2 regions of the Streptomyces sp. FXJ1.172 genome follow, and region 1 is predicted to be linked to the other one. Evidence: riboswitches for the same ligand, from Rfam matches in the RefSeq annotation. Region 1 holds a riboswitch; the other holds the start of a gene.

Region 1 (4,206 bases):
GCATGTCCGATACGCCAGAAGTGAGACCACCGGTGGTGACACCGGTCCGCGTGATCATCGGCCTGTGTCTCGTCGCGCCCTTCGTGGCGATGCTGTGGGTCGGCTCGTACGCCAAGACGGACCCCGCGTTCATCGGGATCCCGTTCTTCTACTGGTACCAGATGCTGTGGGTGCTGATCTCCACCGCACTCACCATGACGGCGTACCAGCTGTGGCAGCGCGACCAGCGCACCCGCGCCGGCCGGAAGGGCGGTGAGGCGAGGTGAAGAACGGGGTCAACGGCGTCGCGCTCGGCGTCTTCATCTTCTTCTTCCTGGCCGTCACGGTCATGGGCTTCCTCGCCGCCCGCTGGCGCAAGGCCGAGAACGAGCACTCGCTGGACGAATGGGGCCTGGGCGGACGGTCGTTCGGCACCTGGATCACCTGGTTCCTGCTCGGCGGTGACCTGTACACGGCGTACACCTTCGTCGCCGTACCGGCGGCGGTCTACGCGGCGGGCGCGTCCGGCTTCTTCGCGGTGCCGTACACGATCCTCGTGTACCCGCTGATCTTCACCTTCCTGCCCCGCCTGTGGTCGGTGAGCCACCGCCACGGCTATGTCACCACCTCCGACTTCGTGCGCGGCCGGTTCGGCTCGAAGGGCCTGTCGCTGGCGGTGGCGCTGACCGGCATCCTCGCGACGATGCCCTACATCGCGCTCCAACTCGTCGGCATCCAGGCGGTGCTGGATGTGATGGGCGTCGGCGGCGGGGACAACACCAACTGGTTCGTGAAGGACCTGCCCCTGCTGATCGCCTTCGGTGTGCTGGCGGCCTACACCTACTCCTCCGGCCTGCGCGCGCCCGCCCTGATCGCGTTCGTCAAGGACGCCCTGATCTACATCGTCATCGCGGTGGCGATCATCTACATCCCGGTCAAGCTGGGCGGCTTCGACGACATCTTCGCCAAGGCGGGCCACGCGTTCAGCCAGGTCAACCCCGCCACCGGCAAGCCGCGCGGCGCGCTCGCACCGCCGCAGGCGGGCCAGTGGACGTACGCCACCCTGGCCCTCGGCTCCGCCCTGGCCCTGTTCATGTACCCGCACTCGATCACCGCGACCCTGTCGTCCAAGAGCCGTGACGTGATCCGCCGCAACACCACGATCCTGCCGCTGTACTCCCTGATGCTCGGCCTGCTGGCCCTGCTGGGCTTCATGGCGATCGCGGCCGGGGTCAAGGTCAAGAACGGCCAGCTGGCGATCCCCCAGCTGTTCGAGGACATGTTCCCGGACTGGTTCGCGGGCGTGGCCTTCGCGGCGATCGGCATCGGCGCGCTTGTCCCGGCGGCCATCATGTCGATCGCGGCGGCGAACCTGTTCACCCGCAACATCTACAAGGACTTCATCAAGCCGGACGCCACACCGAAGCAGGAGGCCCAGGTCTCCAAGATCGTCTCGCTGCTGGTGAAGGTCGGCGCCCTGGCCTTCGTCCTCACCATGGACAAGACGGTCGCGATCAACTTCCAGCTCCTCGGCGGCATCTGGATCCTGCAGACCTTCCCGGCGCTCGTCGGCGGCCTGTTCACCCGCTGGTTCCACCGCTGGGCGCTGCTCGCCGGCTGGGCGGTCGGCATGCTCTACGGCACGATCGCCGCGTACGGCGTCGCCTCCCCGACCCAGAAGCACTTCGGCGGCTCGGCGAAGGAGATCCCGGGCATCGGTGAGATCGGCTACATCGGCTTCACGGCGTTCGTCCTGAACGTGGCCGTCACGGTGGTCCTCACCCTCGTCCTCAAGGCCCTGAAGGCCCCCGAGGGCGTGGACGAGACCAAGCCGGAGGACTACACGGCGGACGCGGGAGAGCCGGGGGTCGAGACGGAACTGGCAGGCGCCGTGCTCTGAGCCGCGCCCCGGAGGGGCACTGCGCGAGCAACCGCGAACGACCCGCAGCGGGCCGCCGGGGAACGAACCCACGGCGGCCCGTTCCGCATGCCGCTCGTCATACACAAGTTGACGCTCTGAAGCCAGCGCAACACACAACAGACACAACATCTGGGGGTGCCACGACAGCCCGGCACTAGATGTATGCTCATCCTCGCTGTCGTCGCAGGGGAATCCGGTGCGAATCCGGAACTGTCCCGCAACGGTGTACTTGTGCGCATCCGCGCCCAGGAGTCAGTCCGAGGACCTGCCGGCAGCGTGCGCCCGGCCGTCCGGCCCGGGTGCCTTCCGACGTCCGGGCCTCGTGGAATGGGCCGGTGGACGCGACGCGTGCGCGCTCGTGGCTGCCCCCTGCCCTCCGCAAGGCCCCCGTGCCGAGCGAGGGAGAGTCCCACGTGACCATCGCGCCAGCAGATCCGGCTTCAGCCAGCGGCCTGGACACCGACGGTCCCGGTACCGCGTTGCTGCGGACCCTGACCGAGCTGACCGCCGACCTCCCCGACGCCGACCCCGGCCGGGTCGCCGCCGCCGCGCTGCGCGGCCGGTCGGCAGGCGCCGACGAGGCGGAGCTGCGGGAGCTGGCCACGGAGGCCGCCGCCGGGCTGATTTCCGAGGACCCCGCCTACTCCCGGCTGGCCGCCCGGCTGCTGACCCTCTCCATCCGCGCCGAGGCCGCCTCGCAGGGCGTGACGTCCTTCACCGAGTCCGTCGCGGTCGGCCACCGCGAGGGCCTCATCGCCGAGCGCACCGCCCAGTTCGCACGGCTGCACGCGGCCCGCCTCGACGCGCTGGTCGACGTGGCGGCCGACGACCGCTTCGGCTACTTCGGCCTGCGCACCCTGCACAGCCGCTACCTGCTGCGCCACCCGATCACCCGCAAGGTCATCGAGACCCCCCAGCACTTCATGCTGCGGGTCGCGAGCGGCCTCGCCGAGGACGACAGCGTCCGCTCCGTCGAGGAGGTCACCGCGCTCTACAGGCTCATGAGCCGCCTCGACTACCTGCCGTCCTCCCCCACGCTGTTCAACTCCGGCACGCGGCACCCCCAGATGTCGTCCTGCTACCTCCTCGACTCCCCGCTGGACGAGCTGGACTCCATCTACGACCGCTACCACCAGGTGGCCCGGCTGTCGAAGCACGCCGGCGGCATCGGGCTGTCGTACTCCCGGATCCGCAGCCGCGGTTCGCTGATCCGCGGCACCAACGGGCACTCCAACGGCATCGTGCCGTTCCTGAAGACGCTGGACGCCTCGGTGGCCGCCGTGAACCAGGGCGGCCGGCGCAAGGGTGCGGCCGCGGTGTACCTGGAGACCTGGCACTCCGACATCGAGGAGTTCCTGGAGCTGCGGGACAACACCGGTGAGGACGCCCGCCGTACGCACAACCTGAACCTCGCGCACTGGATCCCGGACGAGTTCATGCGCCGGGTCAACGCCGACGCCGAGTGGTCGCTGTTCTCCCCGGCGGACGTGCCCGAGCTGGTGGACCTGTGGGGCGCGGAGTTCGACGCCGCCTACCGCAAGGCCGAGGCGGCGGGCCTGGCGAAGAAGACCATCGCGGCCCGCGAGCTGTACGGCCGGATGATGCGCACCCTCGCGCAGACCGGCAACGGCTGGATGACCTTCAAGGACGCGGCCAACCGCACCGCCAACCAGACGGCCCTGCCGGGCCACGTGGTCCACTCCTCCAACCTCTGCACGGAGATCCTGGAGGTCACGGACGACGGCGAGACGGCGGTCTGCAACCTGGGTTCGGTGAACCTCGGCGCGTTCGTCGACACGGCGAGCGGCGACATCGACTGGCAGCGGCTGGACGAGACGGTCCGCACCGCCGTCACCTTCCTCGACCGGGTCGTGGACATCAACTTCTACCCGACCGAGCAGGCGGGCCGCTCCAACGCCAAGTGGCGTCCGGTCGGTCTCGGCGCGATGGGTCTGCAGGACGTCTTCTTCAAGCTGCGTCTGCCCTTCGACTCCGCCGAGGCCAAGGCCCTCTCGACACGGATCGCCGAGCGGATCATGCTCGCCGCGTACGAGGCCTCCGCCGACCTCGCCGAGCGCAGCGGCCCGGTGCCGGCCTGGGAGAAGACCCGTACGGCCCGGGGTGTGCTGCACCCGGACCACTACGACGTGGAGCTGACCTGGCCCGAGCGCTGGGACGCGCTGCGCCGGCGTGTTGCCGAGACGGGCCTGCGCAACTCGTTGCTCCTCGCGATCGCCCCGACGGCCACCATCGCCTCCATCGCCGGCGTGTACGAGTGCATCGAGCCGCAGGTGTCGAACCTGTTC
Region 2 (4,206 bases), 5.2 Mb from region 1:
TCGGCGACCTGGGTCGTGCGGGTGCCGGCGTCGATGTTCACCCGTAGGACCGTGTCGATGGCCTCCGGGTCCCGGCCGGCCTGCACGGTGAGCCGGTCGAGCAGGGAGCGCTGGGCGATCAGTCCGTCGATGTCGACGTAGCTGGGAACGACGCACAGCGGCAGCCATCCGTCGCCGCGCCGGGCGACTCTGCCGAGCGCGCGCTCGGACAGGGCACCCAGGTAGAACGGGGGCCGTGGCCGCCTGGCCGGTTTGAGTGGTGAGTGGTGCGGCGGCACCGACAGCTGGACCCCCTCGTAGTGCGCCGGGTCGGTCGTCCACAACGCTTCGAGGGCGTCCAGCAGTTCGTCCATGCGCGCGCCCCGGCGGGTGAAGTCGAGGCCGGCCGCCTGGTACTCCTCGGGCGACCAGCCGACCCCGAAGCCGGGCAGGAGGCGCCCGCCGCTGATCAGATCGATGGTGGTCAGCGAGCGGGCCAGCTGGACGGGCGGATAGAGAGGGGCGATGAGCACGTGGCTGCCCAGGAGCACCCGCCGGGTGGCGCCGGCGGCGACGCCCAGCAGGACGAACGGGTCCGCGGCGGAGTTGAGTTGCTCGGGGATGGTCGCGCCACGCCCGCCGTAGCCGACGACCGGATCGACCGCGGCGAGGTTGCGGTCGCCCACCCAGAGGCTCGCGGCTCCCGCCTCCTCGACGGCGGAGGCGAACGCCGCTGCGTGAGCCACGCCGGAGGCCTGCCGGTGGAACTGGGGGAGAGCGAAACCGAGCTTCACGACTTTCCTCTTCCTCGCCGGCATGTATGACCTACGGCGAGTTCATAACACCTTCCTCGGCGGCCGGTGTGCCGGAGGCGTCTTGCGCGGATTTGGTGCGCGGAGATCCGGCCACGGGTTCTGTCAGGGTCGGTGAGCCCATGGAAATAGGGGACATGAGGTGTCCGGATTGGCCCGTAGTGTCGTGCTGGAAGCCGTAGAAGGGACACCATGCCATGCGCGTAGCAGTCACGACGCCCACCGGAAACGTCGGGCGCCACGTCGTCTCCATGCTCCTGAGAGCCGGGATCCGTCCGCTGGTCCTCGCGCGCGATCCCGGCCGGCTCGATGCTGCCGTCCGGCGCGAGGTCGAGGCGGTCGCGGTGGACCAGCGCGACCGCCAGGCCGTCGTCGCTGCCACCGCCGGGGTCGACGCTCTGTTCTGGGTCGACCCACCGTCGACGGGTGACGATCCGCTCGCGGACTATGAGCTGGCCACGGCGAGCGTGGTGAGCGCCGTCAGGGCGAACGGCATCGAACGGACGGTCTTCCAGAGCAGCGTCGGTGCCGAGAAGCGCCACGGGGCCGGCGAGATCGACGGCCTCGCAGGAACCGAACTGGCCCTCGACGCCCTCGGCGCCACGGTTACGCACCTGCGGTGCGGCTACTTCTTCACCAACCTCATGCTCCAGCTCGATGCGGTCCGGGCGGGCGCGATTCCGGTGATCCTGCCTTTGGACCAGGCCCTTCCCTGGGTCGCGCCACGCGACATCGCGGAGGTCGCCGTGACACGCCTCCTGTCGGCCGACTGGTCCGGACGCCGTGTCCAGGCCGTCCACGGCCCGGCCGACCTCACCTGGCCCCAGGCCGCCGAGACGGTGTCCGCCGCCACCGGCCGCCCGCTGCGTGCCGAGCGTGTCAGCGATGACGCGATGCGGAACCTGCTGCACGCATCCGGGATGTCCGCCGGCCTGGCCGAGGCAGTCATCGGGATGTCGACCGGGCTGAGGGACGGTTTCGTCCCGGAACAGCCGCGAACCCTGCGCACCACCACACCGACCACTCTGGCCGCCTGGGCCTACGACGTCCTCCGCCCCGCACTGTGAGTGACCTGCCCCTTCAGCGGAAGGGCGGCTGCTCGGCCGCGATGGCAGCCTCAGCCGGCGTCGGCCGCGCCGGCGCTCCAGCGTTCCTCGACCTTGGCCAGGCGCCAGTAGGCGATCGCCGCGGCCCAGACGACCACGAACAGGCCGACGATGACGTAGCCGACGTTGTCCAGGTCCAGGCCCGCGATCCAGCCGGTGACGTCGTCGCTCAGGCCGAGCTTGTCGTGCAGGACGCCGACCAGTTCGATCGTGCCGACGAAGAAGGCCACCGCGATGGACAGGCCGGTGATCGTGAGGTTGTAGAACACCTTGCGGACGGGGTTCGAGAAGGCCCACTGGTAGGCGAAGTTCATGAACGTGCCGTCGAGCGTGTCGAACAGGCTCATGCCGGCGGCGAAGAGGAGCGGCAGGCACAGGACGGCGTACCAGGGCAGGCCGGCGGCGGCGCCGTTGCCGGCCAGGGCGAGCAGCAGGACCTCGGTCGTGGTGTCGAAGCCGATGCCGAACAGGAAGCCGAGCGGGAACATCTGGCCGGGCCGGCGGACGGACTTGGTGAGGCGGCCCAGGATGCGGTTCATGAATCCGCGCGCGTCGAGGTGGGCCTCCAGCTCCGTCTCGTCGTACTGGCCGGCCCGCATGGCGCTGAAGACGCGGAGGATGCCGAACAGCGCCACGAGGTTGAGGGCGGCGATGAGGTACAGGAAGCCGCCGGAGACCGTGGTGCCCACCGTGCCGAGGATCTGGTGGGTGCGGGAGCCGTCGTTCATCAAGGTGCCCGCGAGCTTCGCGCCGCCGGCGACCAGCGCGGCCAGTGCGACCACCACGCTGGAGTGCCCGAGCGCGAACCAGAAGCCCACCGACACCGGCCGCTGACCGTCGGCCATCAGCTTGCGGGTGGTGTTGTCGATGGCGGCGATGTGGTCGGCGTCGAAGGCGTGCCGCATCCCGAGGGTGTAGGCCGTGATGCCCAGGCCGACCCCGAACGCCTTGCTGCCGACCTCGTAGTGATGAGGGACCACGAGCAAGAAGAGGATCCCGAAGGCGACCACGTGCAGGGCGACGACCACGGCCAGCAGGCCGGCGGTTCGGACGGTGTCCTCACGGCGCCAGCGGAACGACTTGGCGGCGGTGGTTTCGGGCACACCTGGGGACAGGGTCATACGGTCACGCTCCAGCACCTCGTGGATCAGCTTCGTGATGCCGTGGCCGGTCTCCTGGCTGACGGGTCGACGCTCCCGCCCCTGCCTTCCCGGCCGTGAGGCCAGTGGCAACGCGTGGGGCGAGAACTTCCCGATCACAGTGGCGAGGGCCGCTCCGGACTGAGCCTTTGAGGGGCTGTCACCGGTCTTCCCGAACACCACGGCCCTGTCACCCTAGAAGGTGGCGGCTCGTACCTGCAAGCCTGCACAACTGATCAGATATCGCGGCTCGAGTGCCGGTGGCTGCGATGATGAGTACATGCATCTCGTCCCCGCGGAACGCTCCGGGCAGCGCACCATCGACGGCCACAGGGTCTGCGATGCCATCGCCGCCGTCGGCGAGCCCGAGCGTGTGCGCGCCTGGGCCGATCGCTTCACTCTGCTCTCCGACCCCGGACGTCTGTCCCTGCTGCTCGCCCTCCGTGAGGCCGGACCCATCGCCGTCTCCGATCTGGCCGTCGCCACCGGTATGCGGGACACCGCGGTCTCCCAGGCCCTGCGCCTACTGCGCACCGCGGGCATCGTCGAGGGCGACAAGGACGGCAGGATCGTCCGCTACCGGCTCGTCGACGGCCCGATCTCCGACTTGCTGCAACACTGCACGTCCCGCGAGCCGGAAGCGGACGGTACGCCGCTCCGCTAGGCCCTGGGCCGCCCGAGCACCGATCGGTCCTGGACCGGCTGCCGCAGGGCTAATGCGTGCTCGGTCAATCGGTGTGCACGCACGCCCGGCCGGGTGTCCCGGTCACCGCTGCAATCGCTGCCTGCGGTACGTGCCCGGCGTCACCCCGTAGGCCGACTTGAACGTACGGTTGAACACCGCGGCGTCACTGAAACCCCACCGCCTCGCGATCTCGCGCGCACTGCGCTGCGCCTGGGACGGATCGGCCAGGTCCGCCCTGCAGTGTTCCAGGCGGCTTTCGCGCAGGAACGTGCCGACGGTGAGCCCGTCCCGCTGGAAGAGGTGGTGCAGGTAGCGCAGCGAGATGTGGTTGGCGGCGGCGATCGAGGCCGGTGACAGGTCGGCGTCGCGTAAGTGGTCGGCGACGTACGCCTTGATCTCGCGCAGCAGCAGGTCCGGTCCCGAGGGGACGGCCGCCGGCGAGGGGCGCACCGGTTCGGACGGGTGCCGGTCCGTCTCGCCGTGGA

The links. Region 1 has a riboswitch for cobalamin ahead of A6P39_RS16140 (ribonucleoside-diphosphate reductase subunit alpha). Riboswitches for the same ligand answer to the same signal wherever they lie in the genome.
Region 2: another riboswitch for cobalamin. It lies ahead of A6P39_RS39900 (HoxN/HupN/NixA family nickel/cobalt transporter); the one in region 1 lies ahead of A6P39_RS16140 (ribonucleoside-diphosphate reductase subunit alpha).

The regions. Positions count from the first base shown of each region.
Region 1 is NZ_CP119133.2:3,666,109-3,670,314, forward strand. Features, by position in the region: gene A6P39_RS16130 (DUF3311 domain-containing protein) at 3-266, shown strand; gene mctP (monocarboxylate uptake permease MctP) at 263-1,879, shown strand; cobalamin riboswitch at 2,063-2,187, shown strand; gene A6P39_RS16140 (ribonucleoside-diphosphate reductase subunit alpha) at 2,314-4,206, shown strand, end outside.
Region 2 is NZ_CP119133.2:8,868,824-8,873,029, forward strand. Features, by position in the region: gene A6P39_RS39890 (TIGR03619 family F420-dependent LLM class oxidoreductase) at 1-773, opposite strand, end outside; gene A6P39_RS39895 (NmrA family NAD(P)-binding protein) at 989-1,858, shown strand; gene A6P39_RS39900 (HoxN/HupN/NixA family nickel/cobalt transporter) at 1,909-3,018, opposite strand; cobalamin riboswitch at 3,046-3,235, opposite strand; gene A6P39_RS39905 (ArsR/SmtB family transcription factor) at 3,317-3,700, shown strand; gene A6P39_RS39910 (helix-turn-helix domain-containing protein) at 3,803-4,206, opposite strand, start outside.